2 regions of the Mycobacterium sp. NGS54 genome follow, and region 1 is predicted to be linked to the other one. Evidence: predicted binding sites of a transcription regulator. Region 1 holds the regulator's gene; the other holds the start of a gene.

Region 1 (14,542 bases):
GCCGCCGTGGCCCTCCAGCTCGGCCGCCAGCTTGGCCAGCCGGTCGACGTCGCGGGCGACCAGAACCAGGTCGTAGCCGTCTCGTGCGAAGCGCCGTGCGTAACCCCCGCCGATCCCGGACGTCGGCCCGGTGATCAGGGCTACGGGTCGAGGCATGAGCGACAGTGTAGTGACGCGGGCCTAACCGGCCTCAGCGCTGGTAGTTACTGGCCCCATGGCCGTTGCGCCCCGTCGGCGGCTGCCGGCCCTCGTCGCGACGCAGCGGCTCGGTGGCGCGGCGGGTCGCCTGCACATCCGAGCCCAGCAACCCCGACACGTCCGGCTGCGACCGCCGGGACGGCAGCTCCAGGCGACCGGCGGGCGCCAGCGGGCGGCTCGGCGCCGCGTTGCGCAGCGCCGCCGGGGCCCCCGCGTCCTGCGGGGTCTCCTGGGGCACCGGCGGCAACACGCGCAGCAGGTCGTTGAACTGGCGCACGGTGCGCAGGCCCTCGTCCCATTGGGCGCGCGTGCTGGCGATCGGCATGGCGACCAACGTCCAGTTCTGCTCGTTCCACATGATCTCGGCGCAGTCGGGGGCGGTGTGTGCGAAGGTAACCATGCGCCGGTCGCAGGCCCGGCGGGCCGCGTCCAGATTGGTCGAATACACCATCCGCGGCCCGATCGCGCCCAGCAGCCAAATGTCGCTCTCCCGAGGCTCTTTGAGCCCCTTGAGGCGCAGGTCAACGACGACGTTGGTGCCGACCTTGCGGTGCAGCGCGATCACCGTCGCGACTTCCTCGACGTCGAAGATGTAGACCGCCTCGCCGCGGATCTGGCCCAGCACGACGTTGTGGGCGGGGACGTCGCCCGCCGTCGAGATCACCCCGCGCTTCCAGCGCTTCAGGATGTCGGTCGATTCGCGCTCGTAGTCGAAGCCGTGCGACCGCGCCCACGATTTACGGCGCCTGCTACGCCCCCGTTGTCGATCGATGTCGACGTACACCAGCACGCCCGCGCCGACAAAGCACAGCGCGGACAGCGTGAACCAAAGGGGGACCATCCCACACAGGGTATCCGCTGTCGCCCCGGAATAGACAATGCGACCAGGTCACAAGCAAATTAAGGTTTGCTGGTGCGCGCGCGCTGGTGCGCCGAACGTCGACTTGTCGGGCGATTTCGAATGAAATGCCAACAACAAGTCGACGTTCGAGCGAAGTTAGCCCAGGATCAGCGAGTCGCCATCCGGGCTGACGTTGACCGGAACGGTGTCGCCGTCGTGCACGTCGCCGGCCAGCAACAGCTTCGCCAGCTGGTCGCCGATGGCCTGCTGCACGAGCCGGCGCAACGGCCGGGCGCCGTACACAGGGTCGAAGCCGCGCTGCGCCAGCCACTGCTTCGCGGGCAGCGACACCTCCAGCGTGAGGCGGCGCTGCGCCAGCCGCTTCTGCAGCTGCGCCAGCTGGATGTCGACGATCGACACCAGCTCGCCGGGCTCGAGGCCGTGGAAGATGATCACGTCGTCGAGCCGGTTGATGAACTCCGGCTTGAACGCCGCGCGCACCGCGGCCATCACCTGCTCCTCGCTGCCGCCCGACCCCAGGTTGGACGTCAGGATCAGGATGGTGTTGCGGAAGTCGACCGTGCGGCCCTGGCCGTCGGTGAGCCGGCCCTCGTCGAGCACCTGCAGCAGCACGTCGAACACGTCCGGGTGCGCCTTCTCGATCTCATCGAACAGGATCACCGTGTAGGGACGCCGCCGCACCGCCTCGGTCAGCTGGCCGCCCTGGTCGTAGCCGATGTAGCCCGGAGGGGCGCCGACCAGCCGAGCCACCGAGTGCTTCTCGCCATACTCACTCATGTCGATGCGGACCATCGCGCGCTCGTCGTCGAACAGGAACTCCGCCAGCGCCTTGGCCAGCTCGGTCTTGCCGACGCCGGTGGGGCCCAGGAACATGAACGAACCCGTGGGCCGGTTGGGGTCGGCGACGCCGGCCCGGCTGCGACGCACCGCGTCGGAAACCGCCGTCACCGCCTTCTTCTGGCCGATGACGCGCTTGCCGAGCTCGTCCTCCATGCGCAGCAGCTTGGCGGTCTCGCCCTCGAGCATCCGGCCGGCGGGGATGCCGGTCCACGCCGACACCACCTCGGCGATGTCGTCGGGTCCGACCTCCTCCTTGAGCATCACGTTCTCGCGCGCCTCAGCGTGCGGCAGCGCCGCGTCGAGCTTCTTCTCCAGCTCCGGGATGCGCCCGTAGCGCAGCTCCGCGGCCTTGGCCAGGTCGCCGTCGCGCTCGGCGCGCTCGGACTCCCCGCGCAGCACGTCCAGCTGCTCCTTGAGCTCGCGGACGACGTCGATCGCGCTCTTCTCGTTCTGCCAGCGGGTGGTCAGCTCGGCCAACTTCTCCTTCTGGTCGGCCAGCTCGGAGCGCAGCTTCTCCAGCCGCTCCTTGGACGCCTCGTCCTCTTCTTTGGCCAGCGCCATCTCCTCGATCTCGAGGCGGCGCACCAGGCGCTCGACCTCGTCGATCTCGACGGGCCGGGAGTCGATCTCCATCTTCAGCCGGCTCGCCGCCTCGTCGACCAGGTCGATGGCCTTGTCTGGCAGGAAGCGGGCGGTGATGTAGCGGTCGGACAGCGTGGCTGCGGCGACCAGGGCCGAGTCGGTGATGCGCACGCCGTGGTGCACCTCGTAGCGGTCCTTGAGCCCGCGCAGGATGCCGACGGTGTCCTCCACCGACGGCTCGCCGACCAGCACCTGCTGGAACCGGCGCTCCAGCGCGGCGTCCTTCTCGATGTACTTGCGGTACTCGTCGAGCGTGGTGGCGCCGACCAGTCGCAGCTCGCCGCGGGCCAGCATCGGCTTGATCATGTTGCCGGCGTCCATCGCGCCCTCGCCGGTCGCGCCGGCGCCGACGATGGTGTGCAGCTCGTCGATGAAGGTGATGATCTGGCCGGCCGAGTTCTTGATGTCGTCGAGCACGGCCTTGAGCCGTTCCTCGAACTCGCCGCGGTACTTGGCACCGGCCACCATCGAGCCGAGGTCCAGGCTGATGACGGTCTTGTCGCGCAGGCTCTCCGGCACGTCGCCGGCGACGATGCGCTGGGCTAGGCCCTCGACGATCGCGGTCTTGCCGACGCCCGGCTCGCCGATCAGCACCGGGTTGTTCTTGGTGCGCCGGGACAGCACCTGCACGACGCGCCGGATCTCGTTGTCCCGCCCGATGACCGGGTCGAGCTTGCCCTCGCGGGCGCGGGCGGTCAGGTCGGTGGAGTACTTCTCCAGCGCCTGGTACGTCGCTTCGGGTTCGGCGCTGGTGACCCGCGCGCTGCCGCGGACCTTGACGAACGCCTCGCGCAGCGCCTGCGGCGACGCGCCGTGGCCGGTCAGCAGCTTGGCGACGTCGGAGTCGCCGGTGGCCAGGCCGACCATCAGGTGTTCGGTGGAGACGTATTCGTCGTCCATCTCGGTGGCCAGCTGCTGGGCGGTGGTGATCGCCGCCAGCGATTCGCGCGACAGCTGCGGCTGCGAGCTGGCGCCGCTGGCCTGCGGGAGCTGGTCCAGGATGCGCTGCGCCTCGGCGCGGATGGTGGCGGGCTCGACGCCCACGGCCTCCAGCAGCGGCGCGGCGATCCCGTCGTTCTGCGTCAGCAGCGCCAACAGCAGATGGGCGGGCCGGATCTCCGGATTGCCGGCGGCCGAGGCCGCCTGCAGGGCCGAGGTCAGGGCCGCCTGCGTCTTGGTGGTCGGGTTGAAAGAGTCCACGACACCTCCGTTCGAGTACTTGGGTAAAAATGCTTGTCGGGTATTTCAACGCCGTCAAGGTTGAGTCTGTTCCGCTCAACTCTAGTGGATTTTGCGCGTCTTGGAATAGAGGCTTAAGTCGCCAGCCCGTTTAAATTGGGGCCCGTGAGCCTGGAGGACCCCGACGCGTTGCGGGTGCTGCGCGACGCCTTCGCCCCGGGCTCCGACGAACTCGTCCGCCAGTTCTATACCCACTGGTTCGCCCTCGACGTCTCGGTGCGCGACCTTTTCCCGCCCGAAATGGACGCCCAGCGGACCGCTTTTGCGCACGCCCTGCACTGGGTCTACGGGGAACTGGTCGAGCAGCGCGCGGCCGAGCCGGTGGCCTTCCTGGCCCAGCTCGGACGGGATCACCGCAAGTTCGGCGTGCTGCCGAACCATTACGGCACCCTGCGTCGCGCGCTGTACGCGACGCTTCGTGACCGCCTCGGTGACGGGTGGACCGATCCCGTCGCGGCGGCCGCCGATCAGTCGCTCAACCTGATCACCGGGGTGATGAGCGGGGCCGCCGAGGCCGAGCGGGGGCCGGCCTGGTGGGACGGCACGGTCATCGAACACATGCGGGTCTCCCGCGACCTGGCCGTCGTGCGGCTGCAGCTCGACCGCCCGATGGACTACTACCCCGGCCAGTACGTCGACGCCCACATTCCGCAGTGCCCGCGCCGGTGGCGCTACCTGAGCCCGGCGATCCCCGCCGACCCGGGCGGCGGGATCGAGTTCCACGTCCGCCAGGTGCCCGGCGGCCTGGTCAGCACCGCGATCGTCAACGAGACACGGCCCGGGGACCGGTGGCGGCTGTCCAGTCCGCACGGCGGCCTGCGGGTCGACCGGGAGGGTGAGGACGTGCTGATGGTCGCCGGCAGCACCGGGCTGGCGCCGCTGCGGGCGCTGATCATGGACCTGTCCCGCTATGCGGAAAATCCGCGGGTCCACCTCTTCTTCGGCGCCCGCTACCGCTGCGAGCTCTACGACCTGCCCACCCTGTGGCAGGTCGCCCAGCACAATCCGTGGCTGTCCGTCTCCCCGGTCTCGGAGTACAGCCTGGACCCGTCGTGGGCCGCTGACTATCCCGACGTCACGCCGCCGCGCGGCCTGCATGTGCGCCAGACCGGCCGCCTGCCCGACGTGGTGACAAAATACGGTGGCTGGGGCGACCGGCAGATCCTGATCTGCGGCGGGCCGGAGATGGTCCGCGCCACCAAGGCCGCCCTGGTCGCCAAAGGTGCTCCGCCCGAACACATTCAGCACGACCCACTGTCCCGGTGAACCGAGGTAAACCATGCAGATCGTGACCCTGACCGACCCGTCGTCGCCGGTGGCGGCGCAGTTCGTGCCCGAGGCGGGAATGATCGGCACCTCGCTGACCGACGCGGGCACCGAGTTGCTCGGCCAACGACGCGGCCTGCAGGCGTACGTCGAGGCGGGCAAGACGATGGGCATCCCGATCCTGTACCCGTGGGCAAATCGGTTGGGCGACAACACCTACACGGCCGAGAACGTGACGGTGACGCTGACGCCCGGGGAGAACGGCGTGCGTCCCGATCCCAACGGGTTGCCGATCCACGGCACCCTGGCCGCCTACCCGGGCTGGCGGGTGACGACGGAGTCGGGCAACGAGCTGACCGCGGAGGTGGATTTCGGCGCCGACCCGCGGTTGCTGGCCGGCTTTCCGTTCCCGCATGTGCTCTCGGTGGCGGTGCGGCTGGCCGACCGGGCGCTGACGGTGCGTACCACGGTCACCGCGACCGGGGATACCGCGGTTCCGCTGTGCTTCGGTTTCCATCCCTACCTGCACCTGCCCGGCGTTGCCCGCGGCGACTGGATGATCGAGACACCGCCGCTGCGGCACTTGGGGCTCGACGCGCGCGGCCTGCCCACGGGAGAATCCGAACCTCAGCCGGCTAGCGAAGAACCCCTGGGCGACAAGGCTTTCGACGACGCCTACGACCAGGCCGGCGACGGCGCGGTGTTCGCGGTGTCCGGCGGCGGGCGCCGCGTCGAGGTGCACTTCGAGCGGGGCTATCCGGCGGCCCAGATCTTCGCCCCCCTCGCCGAGGATGTGGTGTGCTTCGAGCCGATGACGGCGCCGACGGACGCGTTGCGCCGCGGCGGCTACCGGTGCGCGCGCCCAGGCGCGCCGGCGGTGACGCAGTTCTCGATTCGGGTGTGAGCGAACATCTTTCACCACCGCAGCATGGGGAAGGGCCGCAGCGGGTGCCCGGCGGCGTAGCGGGTCAGGCCCTTGGCGAGGAACCCGTGGAAGCCGCAATACGGCAACTCGGCGACGACGGACCGGATGTCCGGACGCCCGACCCCGTCACGCAGCAGGCCTCTGCTCACGTCGATACGGTCGGCTATCCGGAAGGTCTCGGCCATGCGATCGTGCGACGGCCGCAGCCGGTGGTGTTCGACGATCAGCCTGCGTATTTCGTCGACGTTGTCAATGCCGAATTCTTCGGCATGCGCGGAGGCCAGGTCGGCGGAGGGCTCTAGATAGTCGAACGTACCCGCGGTCCAGATGCCGAGATCGTGCGTGGCCCAAGCCAGTACGGCGAAGTCCGGGACCGGACCGCCGAGCAGCCGTTGGTGATAATTGAGCCCGCGGTACACGTGATTGCGGTAGGCGGGCAGGTCGCCGCCTAGCTCGGGTCGATATCGGTTCAGCAGTGTCTCGACGATGGGGTGCTCGGTAACAACTTCCATGCCATGAAGTTAGCCCGGTTGGCCCGGGGCGCCGTCGGCGCCGAACAGCTTCCCGCGAGTTCCCCCGGCACCGCCCGCGCCGCCGAACGTGCCACCGTTGCCGCCGGGGCCACCGTTACCGATCCACGACGCGTCACCGCCGTTACCGCCCTGCCCGGCGAACGACGCCCCGGTACCGATGGCGCCGCCGACGCCACCGGCGCCGCCGTTGCCGATCGGCCCGGCGTTGCCGCCCGTGCCGCCGTGCCCGCCGATGCCGGCGTGCCCCGCGGCACCGCCCCCGCCACCGCTCCCGCCGTCACCGAAGAGCAGGCCGCCGTTACCGCCGCCGCCACCGGCCCCGCCGTCGTGGACGCTGGAGGCTGTGTTGCCCGCACCACCGGCGCCGCCGGCCCCGCCGGTGCCGATCAGTCCGGCGCTGCCACCGTGGCCACCCGCGCCAGCGGCGCCCGGCGTCAAAACCGTGCTGAGACCTCCGGTTCCGCCCGCGCCGCCGGCGCCGTAGATCAACCCGCCCATGCCGCCGTTGCCGCCGGCTCCGCCGGTCAGGGCCCCGTTCGGGCCGCCCCCGGCGCCGCCCGCCCCGCCGATGCCGAACAGCCCCGCGTTGCCGCCCGCACCGCCGGTTCCGCCGAATCCGCCGGCGCCGCCTGGCCCGCCGTTGCCGATCAGCCCACCGGCGCCACCATTCCCGCCGGCCACCCCGTTGTTCGTGCTTGCACCGCCGGCGCCGCCGTTGCCCCAGAGGATGCCACCCGCGCCGCCGGGTTGCCCGACACCGCCAACGGTTCCGCCGTTCGCGCCGTCACCGATCAGCGGGCGCCCCAGGAACAGTTGGGTCGGCGCGTTGATCGCGCCCAGCACGTCCTGCTCGATCGTTTGCAGCGGCGACGCGTTCGCGGCCTCGGCGCCGGCGTACATGCTCGCCCCGGAGTTCAGCAGTTGGACGAATTGCTGATGAAACCGTTGCGCCTGGACACCCAGCGCCTGATAGGCCTGCCCGTGCGCGCCGAACAGCGCGGCGATCGCCGCCGACACCTCGTCGTTGCCGGCGGCCAGCAGTTGCGACGTCGGGGCCAGGGCCGCGGCGTTGGCCGCATGCAGGGCGGAGCCAATGTTGGCCACGTCGGTGGCCGCCGCCGTGACGAATTCCGGCGCTATGAGGACGAATGACATGGCCCCGACCATAGGGCGCGCGAACTTAACCGCGAATCAGGGATTTCCCTACATTTTCGCGGCTCCGCGGTCGCCTAGCGCGGTTTTCGCGGTTGCCAGACCACCAGCGCGGTGCTCTTGGGCACCACCGCCAGGTCGCGGCGCTGGCCGGCGCGCACCTGCGCCAGCTCCTCGGTCAGCTCCTTCACGCGCGACTGCAGCGCCTCCACCTGGTTGGTCAGCTCGATGATGCGCTTGATGCCGGCCAGGTTGACGCCCTCGTCCTGCGACAGCCGCTGCACCTCGCGCAGCAGGTCCACGTCGTGCTCCGAATAACGGCGTCCCCCGCCGGAAGTGCGCCTCGGGCTCACCAGCCCGAGGCGGTCATAGGTGCGCAGGGTCTGCGCGTGCATGCCGGCCAGTTCGGCCGCCACCGAGATCAGGAAGGTCCGGGCCTCCTCCTTGGGGTTGCGAGAACCTCGGGCCATCAGCGATTACCTGCCCATCCCGCGCGCGGGTCGAAACCACTGGATCGCTCGGCGGCCGCGTAGGCCTCCAGCGCCTCCTGGGCGGCGCCCTCCAGGTTCGGCGGCACGGACACTTTCACGGTGACCAGCAGGTCGCCGTTGCCGCCGCCGCGCTTGGGCACACCGCGTCCGCGGACCCGCAGGATGCGGCCGTCGGCGGTGCCCTTGGGCACCCGCACGCCGACCTTGCCGTCCAGCGTGGGAACCGAAAGCGTTGAACCCAAAGCCAATTCGGTGAAGCTGACGGGGACGGTCACGGTGAGGTCGTCGCCGTCGCGGCCGAACACCTTGTCCGGTCGCACATGCACGGTCACGTACAGGTCGCCCGACGGCGCCCCGCGCAGCCCGGCCTCGCCCTGCCCGGGCAGCCGGATCCGCTGTCCGTCCTCGACGCCCGGCGGGATCCGCACGTTGATGGTGCGGGTGCGGGTCGTCACGCCGGTGCCTTTGCACTCGTCGCAGGGGTGCTCGATGATCGAGCCGCTGCCCCGGCAGTCGGCGCAGGGTTCGGAGAAGCCGAACGCTCCCTGGTTGCGGTTGATCACGCCCGCGCCGTTACAGCTGGGGCACACCTTCGGGCTGGTGCCCGGGCGCGCGCCGCTGCCATGGCAATTCGTGCACGGCGCCGGGCTGGTCAGCCGCAGCGGCATCGCCACGCCCTTGGCCGCCTCGACGAAATCGAGCTCGGTCTCAGTCTCCAGGTCGTTGCCGCGCCGCGGCCGGCTGGGACGCGGGCTCGCGCCGCCTCGTCCGAACAAGCCGCCGAACAGGTCGCCGATGTTTGCGCCGCCACTTCGGCCGGCGGCGTCGAACAGGTCGCTGAGGTTGAACTCCGCGCCGTCGCCACCGACGTTGAAGCTGAAGCCGCTGCCACCATCGAACCTGCGGCCGCCGAAACCGCCGCCGGCGAACAGGCGGCGGGTTTCGTCGTACTCCTTGCGCTTGGCCGGATCCGACAACACGTTGTGCGCCTCCGACACCGCCTTGAATCGTTCGCCGGCGGCCGGGTTGTCGGGGTTGGCGTCCGGATGCAGGTCGCGCGCCAGCTTGCGATACGCGCGCTTGATCTCTTCCGGACTGGCGTCAGAGGAGACGCCCAGCTCCTTATAGAAGTCCTTTTCGACCCATTCACGCTGGGCCATGCCGCGTCACCCCCTCACCTTTCTCTATCTATTTGTCGTATGTGATTGTGGTGCTTACTCACCGGAGCCGTCGGCGTTATCGACCGTGTCGGACGGATGCGTTTCGGCGACGACCGTTTCTTCGCCGTCGCCGGCGACCGTGTCGACCACGCCGACCAGCGCGTGCCGCAGCACCTGGTCTCCCAGCTTGTAGCCCTGCCGCATTACCGTGCCGATCACCGGCTTGGAGCCGTCGGCGCCGTCGCCCTCGTGCTGCACGGCCTCGTGCAGCACCGGGTCGAAGTCCTCGCCCTCCGCGCCGAACGCCGTGAGACCGAGGCCGGTCAGGGCGCCTTCCAGTTTGTCGGCGACCGACTTCAGCGGGCCGGACTCCAGGTCGCCGTGCTTGCGGGCCCGATCGAGATCGTCCAGCACGCCGAGCAATTGGCTAACCACGGCGGCCTTGGCCCGGTCCGCGGCGGCCTGCTGGTCGCGCAGCGCCCGCTTGCGGTAGTTGGTGAAGTCCGCCTGCACGCGCTGCAGATCGGCGGTCAGCTCGGCGACCTTGTCGCCCGCCTCGGCCTTACCGGCAGGCGCCCCGCCCGGCGCTGCCGCGCCGGGGGGGACGTGCCGTACTTCGCCGGTCTCGGGGTCGATGCGCCGCTTGTCGGTGACGGTCACCTGTTCCGGGTTGCCCTCGCTCACTTGGCCTCCCGGTCGTCGTCGACCACCTCCGCGTCCACGACGTCATCGGCCGAGCCTGCCGCGCCACCCTGCTCCGGGCCGCCGGACTGGGCGCCCTCGGCCTGGGTGGCCTCGTAGATGGCCTGGCCCAGCGCCTGGGACTCCTGGCCCAGCTTCTCCATCGCCGACTTGATCGCGGAGATGTCGGTGCCGCCAAGCGCCGTCTTGGCCTCGGCGATCGCCGAATCGACCTTGGACAGCGTCTCCTCGGGAACCTTCGACCCGCCCTCGGCTTCGCGCTGGTCCTTGACGAACTTCTCCGTCTGGTAGACCAGCGATTCCGCCTGGTTGCGGATGTCGGCCTCCTCGCGGCGCTGACGGTCCTCCTCGGCGTGCGCCTCGGCGTCCTTGATCATCCGGTCGATCTCCTCCTTGGACAGGCCGGAGCCCTCCTGGATCTTGATCGTGTTCTCCTTGCCGGTGCCCTTGTCCTTGGCCGTGACGTGCACGATGCCGTTGGCGTCGATGTCGAAGGTGACCTCGATCTGCGGGACGCCGCGCGGAGCCGGCGGGATGCCGGTCAGCTCGAAGGAGCCGAGCAGCTTGTTGTGCGAGGCGATTTCGCGCTCACCCTGGTAGACCTGGATCTGCACGGACGGCTGGTTGTCGTCGGCCGTGGTGAAGGTCTCCGAGCGCTTCGTCGGGATCGTGGTGTTGCGCTCGATCAGCTTGGTCATCACGCCACCCTTGGTCTCGATACCGAGGCTCAGCGGCGTAACGTCAAGCAGCAGAACGTCTTTCACCTCACCCTTGAGCACACCGGCCTGCAGCGCGGCGCCCACGGCAACCACCTCGTCGGGGTTGACGCCCTTGTTGGGCTCCTTGCCGCCGGTGAGCTCCTTGACCAGCTCGGTCACCGCGGGCATGCGGGTGGAACCGCCGACCAGCACGACGTGGTCGATGTCGGACACCGAGATGCCGGCGTCGGAGATCACCGACTTGAACGGCTGACGGGTGCGGTCCAGCAGGTCCTGGGTGATCTTCTGGAACTCGGCGCGGGTCAGCTGCTCGTCGAGGAACAGCGGGTTCTTGTCCGCGTCGACGGTGATGTAGGGCAGGTTGATCGAGGTGCTCTGCGAGCTCGAGAGCTCGATCTTGGCCTTCTCGGCGGCCTCACGCAGCCGCTGCATCGCCATCTTGTCCTTGGTGAGGTCGATGCCGCTGGTGCCCTTGAACTTGTCGACGAGCCATTCGACGACGCGGTCGTCCCAGTCGTCGCCACCGAGGTGGTTGTCACCGCTGGTGGCGCGGACCTCGACCACGCCCTCGCCGATCTCGAGCAGCGAGACGTCGAAGGTACCGCCACCGAGGTCGAAGACCAGGATGGTCTGCTCCTTCTCGCCCTTGTCCAGGCCGTAGGCCAGCGCCGCGGCGGTGGGCTCGTTGACGATGCGCAGCACGTTCAGGCCGGCGATCTGGCCGGCCTCCTTGGTCGCCTGGCGCTGGGCGTCGTTGAAGTACGCGGGCACGGTGATGACCGCGTCGGTGATGTCCTCACCGAGGTAGGCCTCCGCGTCGCGCTTCAGCTTCATCAGCACGCGGGCGCTGATCTCCTGCGCCGTGTACTTCTTGTCATCGATCTCGACAGACCAATCGGTGCCCATGTGCCGCTTCACCGAACGGATGGTGCGGTCGACGTTGGTCACCGCCTGGTTCTTGGCGGGCTGGCCGACCAGCACTTCGCCGTTGCGCGCGAACGCGACGATCGACGGAGTGGTCCGCGAGCCCTCGGAGTTTGCGACGACGACGGGGTCGCCGCCCTCGAGAACCGAGACGACTGAGTTGGTGGTCCCGAGGTCGATGCCGACCGCACGAGCCATAGTGATTCCTCCTGATTACGTAGAGCTTCTTTGGTGCCACTATGCTGAGTGAACCCCGCTCAAGCCTGCCCTTCCGGACTCCCTGGTGTCAAGCCAAGGTTGAGCCTGATTCACTCAACTTGTCGATCATGCTAACGGCGAGCGCGCGCGTCTTGTTCCCGGGGTGCCCGTCGCGTATGAATACAGGGCGCCCTGGACGCACAACCAACGCCGTTAGCTCACACTCGGGGCGGTGCCGAGATCCGGCTCGGGCCCCGGGATCATCTCCTCGATCAGCGAGAACACGGCGCGGGTGGCGGCGCCGGGCGGGCGCAGCGCCGACCTCGCGACATACAGGCGCCAACACAGGTCGTAGCCGGAGATCCGCAGCGTCGCCAGGCCGTCGTCGCCGATCTCGTCGAGGATGAACCGGCTCAAGAAGCCGACACCGAGGCCGTTGCGCACGTGGGTCGCCGTGGTGGCGATGTCGGCGACCTCGAGGGCGACCGTGCGTTGCACCCCGGCCGCGGCGAAGGCCCGGTCGACCACGGCGCGGTTGCCGTAGCCGGGCGGGCCGTCGACGAACGACATCCCGGCCAGCTCGGCCAGTGACACCGAATCCCGTCCGGCGAGCGGGTGATCCGCGGGGACGACCAACAGCAGCGGAAACTCGGCGACGAGCCGGGTGTGCAGGTCGGCCGGGGCGCCGTCCGGGAAAACGAGGAGCGCGACGTCGAGGCTGCCGTCGCGGAGCTGCTGCGCCAGGCCCGCCGAACCGGCCCGGGCGAAACGAATTTGGACCAGCACGCCGGGATGCCGAGCACGCAGCTCGGCCAGCAGCGTCGGCAGGTCGATGTTGTTGACCGACATCAACGTCCCCAGCCTGACGGTGCCGCGGACGGCCCCGACGGTGGCGGCGACGGACTCCCTGGCCGCGCGGGCGGCCTCGATGGTGGCGCGGGCGTGGGGCGCCAGCTCGCGCCCCGCCGGGGTGAGCGTCACTCCCGCCGGTCCCCGGACGAACAACTCCGCGCCGAGTTCGCGTTCGAGGGCCTTGATCGTCGCGGACACTCCGGACTGGACGACGTGCAGCCTTTTGGCGGCGCGGGTGAAGCTGAGGGTGTCCGCGACAGCGAGAAAATACTCGAACTGGCGAAGCTCCACCGAACCATTATCACCGCCGGTGATGGCTCCCATCAGGAATTTTCGTTGGCTTTTGACGGTTGGGCCAATTTACGGTTCGCAATTGGATCGCGTCGATCCCAACCCCCTCAATTGGACGGTGCGCTTTATGAGTTTGCAGGGCCCCACCCTGACCAGAACCCGGACCCGGTGGTCCTCGGCGTCCACCGACGACCAGTTCGTCGTGCAGAACCCCGCGACGGGGCAGACGGTGACGGTCGTCCAGGGTGCCGGGCCGGACGAGGTGGACCAGGCCGTCCGCCGCGCGCACGCCGCGCACCTGCGCTGGAAGCAACGCCCCGCGCGCGAGCGCGGCCGATACCTGCGCCAGGTCGCCGACGTGATCCGCGCCCACGCCGACGAGATCGCCGCGCTCGAGACGCTGGAGATGGGCAAGCCGATCACCCAGGCCCGCAACTTCGACGTGGAAGCCGCGATCGCCATCTTCGAGTACTTCGGCGCCATGGTGGAGGCGTTGCCCAGCCAGGCCCGCGACTACGGCCCCGTCCTGGACGTCACCACGCTGGAGCCGTACGGGGTGATCGCGGGCATCGTCCCGTTCAACTGGCCGCCCATCCACACCGCCGGGAAGGTCGCGCCGGCGCTGGCCGTCGGCAACGCCGTCGTGCTCAAACCGCCGGAGCAGACGCCCTCGGTGGTGTTGCGGATGGTCGAGCTGATCCAGTCCGTCCTGCCGGACGGTGTGGTGCAGGCCGTGCCGGGCCGGGGCGAGGTGGGCGCCGCGCTGGCCGGGCACCGGTTGGTCGGCAAGGTGTCGTTCACCGGGTCGCCGCGGACGGGCGCGGCGGTGCTGCGCACGGCGGCCGGCAACCTCACCCCGACGCTGATGGAGTTGGGCGGGAAGAACCCGCTGGTGGTTTTCGACGACGCCAACCTGCACGAGGCGCTGCTGGCCGCGGTCGACGGCGGCTTCTTCAATCAGGGCGAGGCGTGCACCGCGGCGTCGCGAATCCTGGTGCACGACAGCGTCTATGCGGAGTTCGAGGCGAAGTTGTGCGCCGCGGTGGGCCGGCTGCGGGTGGGCGACGGCGCCGACCCGGCGACCGATGTCGGCCCGTTGGCCACCCGCAAGCAGCAGAACCAGGTCCTCGATTACCTGCGGATCGGCGTGGCCGAAGGCGCCCACATCGCCGCTCAGGCGCCGCTGCCCGACGATCCCCGATTGGCCGAGGGCTTCTACGTCGCGCCGACTGTCCTGACCGGCGTCACCCCCGCCATGCGGGTGGCCCGCGACGAGATCTTCGGCCCGGTGGTCACCCTCATCCCGTTCACCGACGAGGACGAGGCGGTGCGCATCGCCAACGCCACGCCGTTCGGATTGGTCGCGGCGGTGTTCACCCAGGACAGCGACCGGGCGCTGCGGGTGAGCCGGCGGATCCGCGCCGGCGCCGTCTTCGTCAACAACTATCACCGCATCGCCATCGGCACCGGTTTCGGCGGCGTCGGCCACAGCGGGTTCGGGCGCGAGCATGCCCGGGAGACCCTGGCGGAGTACGGGTACACCAAGAC
Region 2 (14,542 bases), on a different contig from region 1:
GCGGTGACAACGCGCTGCTGGTCGCGCTCAATATCGGCGACGAGCCGATGCGCGCGCCGCTGTCGGAGCTCGGCACGGCCCACCTGCAGGTGCTCGCCGGCTCCTCGGCGCCGCCACGGGAGGTCGTCGACGCGGTGGTCGTCGAGCCACATGGCTGGCGGATTCTAGGCCCGGCCTAGGGGCCCGTCAGCCGCGCCAAGGTCAGAGGGTCCTCCTGGCCGTAGAAGTAGTTGTCGAGCAGGGTGACGAAGTCGTGGTTATCGTCGGTCGCGTGGGCGAACAGCGTCATCGACGAGCGCAGCTTGAGGTCGTCGGGCGAACCAAAGATGTCGATGATCGAGCGGTCCTTCACCTGGTTGACCAGCTGAGTGCACTCGCGTAGTCGCGACCCGAGGAGCTCATGCTGCAGATAGGCGCGGGCTTCCTCGAGCGATGTGATGCCGTAGCGGGCCGCCATCGCACTGCTGCCCAGCCCGCGCAGTTGTGGGAAGACGAACCACATCCAGTGACCGCGTTTTCGTCCATTGCGCAGCTCTTCGACGGCGGCGCGGTAGATCCCGGACTGTGCCGACACGAAACGTCTCAGATCGAATGGGTCGCTTGCCGATGCCACATGACTACGGTTGCATACATGGCCGTCAAGCGACGAATGCCCAAGGTGCGCGACCTGGCGCCGCTGATGCAGTTCAAACGGCCGCAACTCGACGCGACCAAGCGCCGCCTGGCAGCCGCGTACACCATCGAGGACCTGCGCCGCATCGCCAAACGCCGCACCCCCAGGGCGGCGTTCGACTACACCGACGGCGCCGCCGAGGACGAGCTGTCCATCGCGCGGGCCCGACAGGCGTTCCGCGACATCGAGTTTCACCCGACCATCCTGCGCGACGTCTCCAATGTCACCGCCGGATGGAACGTCCTGGGCCAGCCGGTCGTGCTGCCGTTCGGGATCGCGCCCACCGGGTTCACCCGGCTGATGCACACCGAGGGCGAGATCGCCGGCGCGCGGGCAGCCGCGCGGGCGGGAATCCCGTTCTCGCTCTCCACCCTGGGCACCACGGCGATCGAAGACCTCGTCACGGCGGTTCCCCAGGGCCGCAAGTGGTTCCAGCTCTACATGTGGCGGGACCGGGACCGCTCGATGGCGCTGGTGAAGCGCGCGGCCGACGCGGGATTCGACACCCTGCTGGCCACCGTCGACGTCCCCGTCGCGGGCGTGCGGCTGCGCGACAACCGCAACGGCATGACGATCCCGCCGACGCTGACGCTGCGCACCGTCCTGGACGCGGTGCCGCACCCGAAGTGGTGGTTCGACCTGCTGACCACCGAGCCGCTGGCCTTTGCTTCGCTGGACCGCTGGTCGGGCACGGTCGGCGAGTACCTCAGCACGATGTTCGACCCCAGCCTGACCTTCGATGACTTGGAGTGGATCAAGGCCCAATGGCCCGGCAAGCTGGTGGTCAAGGGGATCCAGACGCTCGAGGACGCCCGCGCCGTCGTGGACCGTGGCGTCGACGGGATCGTGTTGTCCAATCACGGTGGGCGCCAGCTGGATCGGGCCCCGGTGCCCTTCCACCTGTTGCCGACGGTCGCGCGTGAGCTGGGCAAGGACACCGAGATCCTGGTGGACACCGGCATCATGTCCGGCGCCGACATCGTCGCGGCGATCGCGCTCGGGGCCCGGTGCACGCTGGTCGGGCGGGGCTACCTGTACGGGCTGATGGCCGGCGGCGAGGCGGGTGTGGCCCGCGCCATCGAGATCCTGCGGAGCGGGATCATCCGGACGATGGGACTACTGGGCGCCACCTGCCTCGAGGAGCTTTCGCCCAAGCACGTGACGCAATTGCAGCGGCTGGGACCGATTTCGCCGCCAGCGTAACGGCGGTGCGCACCCGCGTCCGAGCGTGCGGCTGGCCGCACGCTCGTGGCGAAATCACGTCGGGAACAAACCCGTGCCCGGCTGGGTTAAGCGCAGCAGACTCAACTTTTGGAGGATCGAATGGCTGAAGCCAAGTCCGTGCCGGTGTTGTTCACACCGACGATCGTGTTGCCCGGAATGGTGGTGCCGATTGCGCTGGACGACGCCGCGCGAGCGGCGATCGACGCCGCGCAGGCCAGCGAGTCCGGGCAGCTGCTGATCGCCCCGCGGCTGGACGACCGGTACCCGAGCCACGGCGTGATCGCGAAGATTCTGCAGGTCGGCCGGATCGCCGGCGGCGGCACAGCCGCCGTTGTGCGTGGCGAGCGTCGCGCACACATCGGGGCGGGCGCGTCCGGGTCCGGCGCCGCGCTGTGGGTCGAGGTGACCGAGGCGCCCGAGCCGGAGCCGACCGACGAGATCAAGGCCCTGGCCGCGGAATACAAGAAGCTGCTGCTGGCCATGCTGCAGCGCCGCGAGGCCTGGCAGATCGTCGACTACGTCAACAGCCTGACCGACCCGTCGGCGCTGGCGGACACGTCCGGCTACGCGTCATACCTGACCGACGTGCAGAAGCGCCAGCTACTGGAAACCGTGGACGTGGCCGAGCGGCTGCGCGTGCTGATCGACTGGACCAGCTCGCACCTGGCGGAGGTCGAGGTCAACGAGAAGATCGCCGAGGACGTTCGCGACGGCATGGAGAAGACGCAGAAGGAGTTCCTGCTGCGCCAGCAGCTGGCCGCGATCCGCAAGGAGCTGGGCGAGGGCGAGCCAGACGGGTCCGACGACTACCGGGCCCGCGTCGAGGCCGCCGACCTGCCCGAGAAGGTGCGCGAGGCCGCGCTGCGCGAGGTCGGCAAGCTGGAACGCTCCAGCGACCAGAGCCCGGAGAGCGGCTGGATTCGCACCTGGCTGGACACCGTGCTCGACCTGCCCTGGAACGTGCGGACCGAGGATTCGACGGACCTGGCCGCGGCGCGGGGCGTCCTGGATGCCGACCACCACGGGCTGGACGACGTCAAGGACCGCATCGTCGAATACCTGGCGGTGCGCACCCGGCGTGCGCAGCGCGGGCTGCAGGTCGTCGGCGGGCGGGGTTCCGGCGCCGTGATGGTGCTGGCCGGTCCCCCCGGCGTCGGGAAGACGTCGCTGGGTGAGAGCGTGGCCCGGGCGCTGGGCCGCAAGTTCGTCCGCGTGGCCCTGGGCGGTGTCCGCGACGAGGCCGAGATCCGCGGCCACCGGCGCACCTACGTGGGCGCGCTGCCGGGCCGGATCGTGCGCGCGATCGGCGAGGCGGGTTCGATGAATCCCGTCGTGCTGCTGGACGAAATCGACAAGGTCGGATCCGACTACCGCGGCGACCCGAGCGCGGCGCTGCTCGAGGTGCTCGACCCGGCGCAGAACCACACGTTCCGCGACCACTACCTGGATCTGGACCTGGACCTGTCCGATGTGGTGTTCCTGGCCACCGCCAACGTGATCGAGAACATCCCGTCGGCCCTGCTGGACCGCATGGAGCTGGTGACTATCGACGGCTACACCGAGGACGACAAGGTCGCCATCGCCCGCGACTACCTGCTGCCCCGGCAGCGGGAGCGGGCCGCGCTGAACGATGACGAGGTCACGGTCACCGACGCCGCGCTGCGCAAGATCGCGGCGGATTACACCCGCGAGCCGGGGGTTCGTCAGTTCGAACGGCTGCTGGCCAAGGCGCTGCGCAAGGTGACGACCAAGATCGCCGACGAACCGGTGACCATCGACGAGCCCGACCTGGTCGGTTACCTGGGCCGTCCGCGGTTCACGCCCGAGTCCGCCGAACGCACGGCGGTGCCCGGGGTGGCCACCGGCCTGGCCGTGACCGGCCTGGGCGGCGACGTCCTCTACATCGAAGCGGGAGCCACCGACGGCGAGCCCGGTTTGCAGTTGACCGGTCAGTTGGGCGACGTGATGAAGGAGTCGGCGCAGATCGCGCTGTCCTACGTGCGTTCGCACGCCGCGGAGCTGGGGGTCGACCCCAAGGCGCTGGACCGGCGCATCCACGTGCACGTGCCCGCGGGCGCGGTGCCCAAGGACGGGCCGTCGGCCGGCGTCACGATGGTGACCGCGCTGGTGTCGATGGCGACCGGACGCCAGGTGCGCTCCGACGTCGGGATGACCGGCGAGGTCACGCTGAACGGGCGGGTGCTGCCGATCGGCGGCGTGAAGCAGAAGCTGCTGGCCGCCCAGCGTGCCGGCCTGTCAACGGTGTTCATCCCGTCGCGCAACGAGCCGGACCTGGACGACGTCCCGGCGGAGGTGCTCGGCGCGCTGCAGGTGAAGCCGATGACGGACGTCGCCGACATCGTCGCGCAGGCGCTCGAACCCGTGCCGCAGGCCGCGACCGTCGCCGCCTAGGCGCGCCGGCTGCCAGTCGCTTGTCGAAAGCCTGGGAGTCTGCTGCCAATCAATCGGCCCGAGCGTGTTTTCGGCTCGGCCGACTCGGGTAGCCGAGGGACCAGGGGGTCATCCCCCTTCCCTCGGCCCCGATCCAGGAGCTTGGGGAGACAACTGAACAACACCGTCAATGCTGTTGCGCTGCGTGCGTCGCAGCCAAGCTGGACAAGGAGTTCACATGAACCTCACCAAGATCGCCGCCACCGCCGCGATGGCCGGTGGCCTGGGATCCGCGGCGCTGGGGATCGGAACCGGTTTCGCGCTGGCCGATCCGGGCCCGAACGTGCCGGGACCCGGCCCCAATGTGCCGGGGCCGAACGTGCCGGGCGGCGACCGTGACCTGCCGGGTCCGGGCCAGACCGTGCCCGGTCTGCCGATCTGTAACCCCGGCGCGCCGGGCGTGAACTGCAACGCGCCGGGCAGCCCGCTTCCCCCGGGCCAGAACGGCTTCCCGCCGCCGGGGCACTACAACGACCCGGGCCGCTACGGGCTGCCGGCCACCTGGATTCCGCCCGTCGGTGACCCCGACGGCACCCAGCTTCCGGTCGTGTTCAATCCGGACGTGGGCCAGTGGGGCGTCAACACGTCCACCGGTTTCCAGGCGTACACCCCCGCGGGCAACGCCGGGGGCCAGGTCAACGGCGGCGGCACCATCGGAACGCCCCGCTAACACCGGTACTTAAAAACCGGAATGTGGCAGCCGCCCCCGCAAGGGGGCGGCTGTCCTCATTTCTGGGTGTCGGGTGATCGACATATCGCCGAGCCTGTCGGACCTCGGGGCTAGGGTCGGCCCATGGCCTATGACGAAGACCTGGTCAACCGGATCCGCGAACTGCTCGGCCCCCAGCGCGGCGTCGAGGAGAAGCGGATGTTTGGCGGTCTGGCGTTCCTGATCAACGGCAACATGTCGGTGGCCGCCAGCGGCCAGGGCGGATTGCTGGTCCGGGTGCCGCCACAGGACACCGACAAGCTGCTGAAGCGTGCCCATGTCGGCCCCATGGTGATGGCGGGCCGGGAAGCCCGCGGCTGGCTGCGCGTCGACGCCGACGGCGTGCGAACCAAACGGCAACTGCAGGATTGGGTCACCCGGGGCGCCGGCTACGCCCGCGGCCTGCCCCCGAAGTGACGGCCGGGGTTTGCTCGAGAACGGTTCGGGTAGGCGGTGCGGTGTGGACAACGACGAGGTGCACCGGCATTGACCGTGCGGATCGGCACCTCCGGATGGTCCTACAACCATTGGGCTGACGTGCTCTACCCGACGGGCTTGCCGTCGGCGCGCCGGTTGGCCCGCTACGTCGAGGTCTTCGACACCGTCGAGCTGAACGCGAGTTTCTATCGGTGGCCCAAGGATTCGACGTTCGCCGGTTGGCGCGATCAGCTGCCCGACGGCTTCCGCATGTCGGTCAAGGCGCATCGTGGGCTGACGCACTATCGTCGGCTGTCCTCGCCCGAACCGTGGATCGAGCGGTTCGAGCGCTGCTGGCAGCTGCTGGGCGACCGCCGCGGGGTGCTGCTCGTCCAACTGCACCCGGGGCAACAGCGTGACGACGCGCGCCTGGACGCCTTCCTGGGCAGCGTGCCCGAATCCATCCGCGTGGCCGTCGAGCTGCGCCACCCGTCCTGGAACGAGCCGGCCGTGTACGAATTGCTGGAACGCCGCCGCGCCGCGTACGTGGTGATGAGCGGTGCCGGGCTGGCGTATGTGCCCCGCGCCACCACCGATCTGGTGTACGTCCGGATGCACGGCCCGGATCAGGACGCGATCTACGCCGGCTGCTACTCGCACGACCAGCTGCGACGCTGGGCCGACCAGATCGCCGAATGGGGCCGCGACGGCAGGGACGTGTGGATGTATTTCAACAACGATCTGGGCGGCCACGCCGTGCGCAACGCGCTATTCCTGCGCGGGCTGGTGGGTTGACGGCGCTCAGGCGTCGCCGAGCTGGCCCACGGGGGCCCAGCTGCCGTCGATGACGTCGGGAGGGCGCTGCACCTGCAGCCGCTCCCGCTCGGCCCGGCGGCGCTTGATCCGCAGCCGCGCGTCGGCCGGCATGGTGATCAGCTCGTCACACGTGAGGTAGTAGACGTCGTCGGCGAGGTCGATCAGGTCCGCCGCGACCCGCCGGGATCCCAACTCGCGCAACGTCATCCGCAGCCCATGGGTGAACCGCAGGGTGGCGTCGTGGGCCAGCTCACGCGAGCCGCGGGCGTTGGCGGCCACTCGCCGCACGAGTGAAGGAGGCGGCGCCGGCTCGGTGACCAGCGCGGGGTCGGCCAGCTCGGCGGCCGCCGTCAGCAACATCGCCGGGTCGTCGCTGAACACCGGGCTGGCCAGCTCCGCCTCCCCCGGCCCGCGGTGCCCGATCCTGGCGACGGCGGCGTCGAGGGCGGCGGCGGTGTCGGGAGACAGCGCACGGATGCTGCCGATGTTGCCCTCGGCGGCCAGCGCACACAACGGTGGATCGCTGCGCAACGCCGCCGCCAGTTCGGCGGCCTCGGACGCGATGCGGGTGCTTTCCACGATCGTGCCCAGTCCCGCCACCCGGGACGCGGCCCGCGTGGGCTCCAGGGCCGCCGCGGTGACCCCCGAATCGATCAGCCACAACGCCGTGAGGATCCAGCCCTGGTGGATGCGATCCCGCAGCAGCGGCACCCGGACCTCGAGGGCGGCTTCCGGCAGCGCGGCCAGCTGCGCTGCATCGGCGTGCTCGGCCTTCGCGGCCGCGGCGTAGGCCAGCGTGTCGCGTTTGAGGTGGCGCATCACCGCCAGCGAGCGCGCCGTCACGACCGCTTTGGCGAGCGACCCGAGCGCCCCCTCGGCCAGCTTCGGCTCGCCGAACGGCAGGACGTCGCCGACCTGCGGCTGGTCGGCCAGGGCGTTCCGGGTGACGGCGTGCTGGTCCCAACCGGGCAGCTGGGTGGCGGCGACGACGTTGGCCGACACCCCGACGTACGCGCGGTGGCCGAAGACCGCGATCGCCCGGCTGCTCCACTCGTCGTCGACCACGCCGCCCAGCGCGAGCACTTGGCCCATCACCCGGCTGGCCGTGCGCAGCCCGCCGAGCTGAACGTCGAGCGTTATCGGGGTGAGCGGGCCGGGCAGCGCCTCGGCCAGCCGGGCAGCACTGAAGACCGGGAACCGGGGATCGATCCGGTCGTCGAACTCGCCCTCCATCCCGTCGGGGGCCGCGCTGCGCAATTCGTCGGACGGCCGGGGCCGCGGGAGGACCTCGACCGGAAGCGCCACCTGGCCGCCGTGGCTGAGCGCACCCTCCGGAAGGAGCCGGCGCCCGGCGAGGCCGCGCGCGGTGTCGGCGACCGCCTCGAGCGCTTGCCAGCCGAATTCGAAACCCCAATCCTCTTGCACCGCAGTGAGATCCATCTTCGGGATCAACTTCGACCAGCTGCGAACCCCGTTCAGTCGTGAACGCGGGCCAACGGATCGCAGTAGCCGCCACGCTGTGACCGCGTTGGTGGTGTCAGGGGTGGCGAGGTCGACCGCGCCGGTGCGGTCGGTGCTCAGCGAGAAGACCAGGAACCGGACCAGGTCCTCGACGTGCAGGACGCGCATCGGCCGGGTCGAGGCCGCGGAAATCCTCGTGCGCAGCAACGTCGCCACGGTGCGGCACACCATCCAGTCCAGCTGGCGGCCGACGGGCGGCGCGATCCGGACGACCAGGCTGGGCGCCCAACCGGTGGACACCAGCTCCTCGGCGGGTCGATACAGCTCCGGCCGGCCGGCGGCCTGGGACACGAACAGCAGCCGCGCACCGGCGCGTGCGGCAGCGTCAGTCACGTGGGCGACCCCGTCGATGTCCGCGCCCCCGGGCGCGCTGGTGTCGATCGGGGCCAGGTGGATCACCGCGTCGGCCTCGTCGGCCAGGCCTTGCAGGACGGGGTCGCTCAGCGGCGCGCAAACAAACTCGACGCCCGGATCCAAGCAGGGATGGGGGTGTTCAGCAATCCCGCTGACCGTGTGTCCGGCAGCGATCAGCTGCCGTGCGGCCAGCCGCGCTACTGCGCCGGTGGCGTCGGTAACCAGGACGTGCACCTGGGCTCACCTCCCCCAACGTCCAACCCGACAATAGGCAAGTTGGTGTCACTTACGCGACCGTTGCCCCCGGATTGGGGACCTTTGACCCGTGGCGATCCGCCCGGCCGGTTACCGCAGCGCCGCGTTGCCGTCCGGGGTGACGGCAACCTTGGCGCCACCGATATCTTCACGCACCGTCGCTTCGGCGGCATCCGGGTCGGCGATGACGGCCAGGGTCCGGGCCCCGTCGGGCGTGCGCACCGCCAAGAACGCCTTCTCGGGTCGCCCCTCGCGGTCGAATGGTGTGGTCCAGGCTTCGACGGTCCCGACGCCGTCCCATTCGACCAGGCCCTCCCGGGTGGGCTCGCGGTCCACCGCCGGCTGCGCATCCTCCCAACGGAATTCGGCCGGCGGCTCGGTGCCGTAGACGCCGAAGCTGTGTTTGGTCAGGTAGCCGCCGTTGCCGGTGATGAGGCCGCGGCGCCCGGGGTTGGCCACCAGCAGTTCGGCCATGGTGGCGATCGAATGCATGACGTAGTTGCTCCACGGGCCGCCCGCGAAGGTCAGCCCGCCGGTGACGGTGAGCGGGCGGGCCGGGTCGTCGGTGCTAAGGCCCAGTTCGGCCGCCGCGACCTGAACGGCGGAGGGGAAGCAGGAGTACAGGTCGACATAGTCGACGTCGTCGATGCCCAGGCCGGCCAGCTGCAGGGCCCGCGCGCCCGCGATCCGGATGGCCGCCGAGCGGTGCAGCTCGTCGCGCTCGGCGATGGAGGGGGTGTCGTGCGCGTCGGTGCCGGCGTGCGGGAACACCCACCGGTCGGCGGGGACTTGCAGGCGCTGCGCCTGCTCGACCGACGTCAGGACTAGCGCGGCGCCCTGGTCGACCATGTTGTTGGAGTTCATCAGCTTGGTGTAGGGCCAGCTGATCATCCGGTTCTGCGGCCCGGCCCGCCGGATTTCCTCGGCGGTCACCGGCTTGCGGATCCACGCGTGCGGGTTGCCGACCGCGACGGCGTTGAACCGCGCCCACAGTTCGCTGATGCGCGTGAGGTGGCTGTCGACGGATTCGCCGTTGGCGATGCGAAGCGCCTGCTCGAACAGCGGGTAGACGAAGGACGGCAGGTTCAGCCCGCTCTTGAGCTCCGCCTCGCCGAACATCGGGACGTCCTCGCCGATCATCTCGGCCATCGGCACGGACTCGTCCTGCGCCGTCCACTCGAGCCGGCCGCCCTTGGCCTTGAGCCCCCGGCGGGTGCGCCAGGTTTCGGCGCCCGCGAGCAGCACGACACCGGCCCGGCCCTGCTGGATGTCCAGGCAGGCGTGGTTGACCAGCGACTGCGGGACGTTGCCCCCGACCGGGCTGTACCGGGTCGTGTATTCCTCGGCGCCGAGCCGCTCGCCCAGCAGCAGCGCGGGGTCGCGGTAGTGCGCCGACAGCACGTTCACCACGCGGATGGAGTCCACCGCCTCGATCACGCGGGCATCCGCGGCCTCCCGCGCCGCGGCGGCCATCAAGTCCACCGGTTCGACCGACCGCGCCGCCGGGTCGATTTCGTCGCGGTGGTTGACCTGGCCGTAGCCGATCAGCACCGGTGTCCTGGGATCGACGCTCATGCGACGAATTTAGCGTGACTATGGATCCGGCCGGCCCGCAGCCCGGCCTCGCCGAGCGTCACGCCAGCGCGGCATTGGTTGCCGAGCGTCACGCCAGCGCGGCGTTCGGCGCGCGGGGACGGGCCAGCCGGGCTAGGTCGGTCCGGCGGTCGCGAACAGCACGCCGTCGCGGATCAGCCGCTCGGTCTCGTCCGCGCCCAACCCGAGCAGGTTCCGGCAGATCTCGCGGGTGTCCTGGCCGGGCAGGGGCGCCGCGCGTTGTGGGGCCGGCGGAATGTGCTGAAACGGTGCCGGGCCCGTCTCCGCGGGCATCGGGCGCTCGATCAGCGGATGAGTCATGTCGCTGAACAGCTTTCGCCCGATCAGCTGGGGGTCTTCGAGGATGTCCGGCGGGCGGTACATCGGACCGGCCGGGACCCCGGCCGCCTGCAGCAGTTCGGCGTTGCGCAGCGGGGTGCGGGTGCGGGTCCAGGCGGACACCAGCTCGACCAACTCGCGGCGGTTGGCCAGCCGCGACTCGCCGGTCGCGAACCGCGGGTCGTCAACCCATTGCGGGTGGTCGAGAAGGCTTGCGAGGCAGCGCCATTCGTCGTCGGAGGCGATGGAGATGACGCACCATTCGTCGTCGCCCGCGCACGGGTAGACCGCGTGCAGGCTGGTGTCGTCGCGGATCGGGCCGATGCCCGCAGCCAGCGCGGCCTCGGTGACGTAAAGGGTGTCGAGCTGATTGATCACCACCTCGGCCTGCGAGACGTGGACGTGAGCGCCGGCGCCGGTGCGATCGCGACGGATCAGCGCGGCCAGCGCCGCGATGGCGCTGACCCGCCCGACGACATGATCGGGGAAGATCGTCGTCGCATCATAGAAGGCGTGCCGTCCCGTGCCGGCCTGGCCGTCCGCCCGGTCGTCCGCGTCCTCCGACGTCCACAGCCGGGTGACCCCGGTGGCGGCGCGGACCAAGGGGCCGTAGCCCAGCCGGGTGCGCCATGGGCCGCTGTCGCCGTAGGCGCTGCTGCCCGCGAGCACGATCCGCGGGTTGATGGCGCGCAGCGCGTCGTAGTCAAAGCCAAGGGCGGCAAGGGTTCCCGGCTTGAAGTTGGCGAACACCGCGTCGGCCTCGGCGACCAGCCGGCCGAAGATCGCCTTGCCCTCGGCGCTGCGCAGGTCCAGGCCCAGGCCGAGCTGATTGCGGTGGGTCCACGCGAACGACTCGCTCATGGCGTCGCCGGCGCGGGCCTGCCGCAGGCCGTCGGGATAGTCGGCGCTTTCCACCTTGATGACCTCGGCGCCCAGGTCGCCGAACAGCCGGCTCAGCTCGCCGCCCGCGACGATGATGCCCAGGTCCAGGATCCGCAGCCCGGTCAGCGGGTAGTCGCCGACCCTTCCCGACGGCGCGCGCACCAGCACCGGGTTACCGCGCCAATACGGTTGGTCCTGCCCGATGGCCGGGGCCGGCGTGCGGAAACCCGCGCGCTGCCCGTCGACGACGAAATACCCGGTGGGCACGCTCGTCCGCACCCGCGGCAACAGCTCGGCCTCGGTGATCGCGCCCACCTCTTGGAAATGGTCGGAGCCCAGGACCCAGGACGGCGGCAGCACCGCGGCGATCGGCACCCCGTGGGCCTGCCCCGCCGCGACCAGGTCCTTCATCGTCTGGTCGGCGAACAGGGCCTGAGCGAGCACGCTGATCTCGGGCCAGGCCGCCATCCGGGCGCCGATCGCGTCGTATTCGGGGCCCTGAAACTCCTCGGGCTCCCCCAGCCAGCGGCGAAACCCCCGCCACTGCCGCGGCGCCATCACGCACAACCGGACGTACCCGTCCTTGCATGGGCAGATCGGGTAGGCGTCCTGGTTCTTCGGGCGCCCGCGCCACTGCCCGCTGTGGCGGGTGCCGGCGGCGGCCTGCCCGTGCGCGCCGAACGCGGGGTCGAGCGCCATCACGACCGCGTCGAACCGCGAGAAGTCGATGTAATCGCCCGTGCCGCAGCGCAACCGGTTGTAGTACGCGACGAGCGCCGCCCACGCCGCCTGCACCGCGGCGGTGGCCGAGGCGATGCCGTCCGGCGGCAGCACCGGGGTGCCGTTGGTGGGACCGGAACGCGCCAGCGAGCCGCACATCGCGAACAACACCGGATCGGTGGCACGCCAGGCGGAGCGCGGACCCGTCTCGCCGAAGTCGGTGACCGACAGCACCACCAGGTGCGGATACCGGGCCGCCAACTCCGCGCCCGATATCCCGAAGGCACCGACGTGCCCTGCCAGGCCGCTGTCCACGACGATGTCGGCCTCGGCGGCCAGGTCGAGGAACCGGCCGCAGTCGCCGTCCTCGAGCGGGTCCAGCACCGCGGCCCGCTTGTTGGCGTTGTGCAGCGCGAACGGGATGCTGGCGCCGGCCAGCGCCGGCAGGGCGTCGCGCCCCAGGCTGCCACCCGGGAACTCGATCTTGAGGACGTCGGCGCCGAGATCGGCGAACAGGCGCGTGACCGCGTCGGCGCTGCCACCCGACAGGTCCAGCACGCGCACGGTTTCGAGCAGCCCCTCCGCCATCCGCCCACCGTACCCGGCTGGTCAGCGGCCACCCGCGAGCAGTTGCGCGGCGGCCAAATGTGCAGCCGCCCAAGCCGGTTCGCGCGCGAATCCCGACCAGCTACGCTCGGTAGTTCTTGTTCACGATCCCGGATGGAGGCGCCTCACCCAATGACCGCGCAGTTGAGCTACGTCGAGGCCGTGGTAGTCGGCGCGTTCCAGGGCGTCACCGAGCTGTTCCCGGTCTCCAGCCTCGGGCACTCGGTGTTGGTGCCGGCGCTGGTCGGTGGGCGCTGGGCCCGGGACCTCAACGTCTCCAGCCCCGAGTCGCCGTATCTGGCGTTCATCGTCGGCCTGCACGTCGCCACCGCCGCCGCCCTGCTGGTGTTCTTCTGGCGGGACTGGTTGCGGATCGTCGCCGGCTTCTTCTCCTCGCTGCGGTATCGCCGGATCCAGACGCCCGACGAGCGGCTGGCCTGGCTGATCGTGGTCGCCACCATCCCCGTCGGCCTGGCCGGGGTGGCCCTCGAGCACCTGTTCCGGACCACGCTGGGCAAACCCATTCCGGCGGCGGCATTCCTGTTGCTCAACGGCATCGCGCTGTATGCCGGCGAGGTGCTGCGCCGCCGCGTTTCGCCGGCCGGCGACGAAGAGCACGAGGACCATCGCGGCGAGGCCATCGACAACCGGCTGGCCCAGCTGTCGATGGGCCGCGGGCTGGTGATCGGCTCCTCGCAGATCCTGGCGCTGCTGCCCGGCATCAGTCGCTCCGGCATCGCGATGGTGGCCGGCCTGTGGCGCGGGCTCTCGCATGAGGACGCCGCCCGCTTCTCGTTCCTGCTCGCCACGCCGATCATCCTGGCGGCCGGGGTCTACAAGATTCCCGACCTGTTCGGGCCGCTGGGCGCCGGGATCGGCGGCCAGGTGCTGGCCGGCAGCGTCGCCTCCTTCGTCTGCGCCTACCTGGCCGTGCGGTTTCTGACCCGGTACTTCCAGACCCGCACCCTGACACCGTTCGCCGTCTATTGCGCCCTGGTGGGCGGGGCCAGCCTGGTGTGGCTGGGCCTGCACTAGACGGGTGCGCAGCGGTAGCGGACCTGTTGCGCCGGCGCGCTTCCGAAAGCCGTTGTGCGGCGGGTTCCGTCGAAACGCCACCCGTCGCGTTCGTAGAACCGGCGGGCGTCGACGTTGCCCTCCAGCACCCAGAGCAACGCGCCCGCGACGCCCAGGATGCGCAGCCGCTGGCGCGCGGCGGCCATCAGCAGCCGCCCCACCCCCGTCCGCGTGTGCGCGGGATCGACGTAAATCGCCATCAGCTCACCGAGATTCGGGAACTCCACCTCGCGACACAGGCCCGTGGTCGCCAGGCCGCGGATATCGGAGCCGTCGACCGCGACCAGGGTTGACGGCAGCCCAATCCCCACCCGGCCGAACGTGTATCGGTGGGCGAAGAACTCGGGCGTGAGGCCGTCGAGAAAGTCCTGCGCGATCAGGCCCCGATAGGCCGACCGCCACGAGCGCACCTGCACCCGGGCCACCTCGTCGGCGTCCTCCGGGACGGCCGCGCGCACCTCGGTCACGGTTGCGAGTATCGGCTTCCACGGCGCTATTTGCGCGGGGCGGCGTCCAGTGCTGTGCTTACCCCAGCGCCAACCTGACACCCGTCAACTTTTTTGGGAGGACCCGCCATGGCAGATGCGGCATCGATCGGGCTGAGGGTCCGCGACAAGGTCGTCGTTATCACCGGCGGCGCCCGCGGGATCGGGCTGGCCACCGCGACCGCGCTGCATAACCTGGGCGCCAAGGTCGCGATCGGAGACATCGACGAGGTGCGGGTGAAGGAGTCGGGCGCTGCGCTCGGCCTCGACGTCTACGGGAAACTCGACGTGACCGACGCGCATTCGTTCGCCGACTTCCTCGATGAGGTCGAGCGCCAGCTCGGGCCGATCGACGTGCTGATCAACAACGCCGGCATCATGCCCGTCGGGCGGATCATCGACGAGCCGGACGCGGTCACCCGC

Evidence for each region. Region 1 encodes HspR, which represses chaperone genes until heat shock. Its sites were predicted from a motif close to ANNTGAGTNNNNNNNACTCANNT; they were not measured.
Region 2: the regulator HspR is predicted to act here: its motif matches at 1,961-1,983, upstream of lon (endopeptidase La).

Annotation. Positions count from the first base shown of each region.
Region 1 covers NZ_JCALCS010000003.1:423,472-438,013, reverse strand. Annotated here, with positions in the region: gene AC5Y5E_RS10965 (SDR family NAD(P)-dependent oxidoreductase) at 1-156, opposite strand, end outside; gene ttfA (trehalose monomycolate transport factor TtfA) at 191-1,039, opposite strand; gene clpB (ATP-dependent chaperone ClpB) at 1,196-3,742, opposite strand; gene AC5Y5E_RS10950 (FAD-binding oxidoreductase) at 3,887-5,047, shown strand; gene AC5Y5E_RS10945 (aldose 1-epimerase) at 5,061-5,951, shown strand; gene AC5Y5E_RS10940 (hypothetical protein) at 5,963-6,484, opposite strand; gene AC5Y5E_RS10935 (PE family protein) at 6,494-7,660, opposite strand; gene AC5Y5E_RS10930 (heat shock protein transcriptional repressor HspR) at 7,735-8,127, opposite strand; gene dnaJ (molecular chaperone DnaJ) at 8,127-9,308, opposite strand; gene grpE (nucleotide exchange factor GrpE) at 9,363-9,992, opposite strand; gene dnaK (molecular chaperone DnaK) at 9,989-11,851, opposite strand; gene AC5Y5E_RS10910 (LysR family transcriptional regulator) at 12,065-12,994, opposite strand; gene AC5Y5E_RS10905 (aldehyde dehydrogenase family protein) at 13,122-14,542, shown strand, end outside.
Region 2 covers NZ_JCALCS010000008.1:69,714-84,255, reverse strand. Annotated here, with positions in the region: gene AC5Y5E_RS24965 (alpha-amylase family protein) at 1-179, shown strand, start outside; gene AC5Y5E_RS24960 (DUF1810 domain-containing protein) at 176-613, opposite strand; gene AC5Y5E_RS24955 (alpha-hydroxy acid oxidase) at 632-1,876, shown strand; gene lon (endopeptidase La) at 1,997-4,309, shown strand; gene AC5Y5E_RS24945 (hypothetical protein) at 4,527-5,018, shown strand; gene AC5Y5E_RS24940 (TfoX/Sxy family protein) at 5,142-5,474, shown strand; gene AC5Y5E_RS24935 (DUF72 domain-containing protein) at 5,544-6,269, shown strand; gene AC5Y5E_RS24930 (Rossmann-fold NAD(P)-binding domain-containing protein) at 6,276-8,399, opposite strand; gene AC5Y5E_RS24925 (acetyl-CoA acetyltransferase) at 8,511-9,995, opposite strand; gene AC5Y5E_RS24920 (CoA transferase) at 10,128-12,542, opposite strand; gene AC5Y5E_RS24915 (undecaprenyl-diphosphate phosphatase) at 12,693-13,595, shown strand; gene AC5Y5E_RS24910 (GNAT family N-acetyltransferase) at 13,592-14,101, opposite strand; gene AC5Y5E_RS24905 (SDR family oxidoreductase) at 14,210-14,542, shown strand, end outside.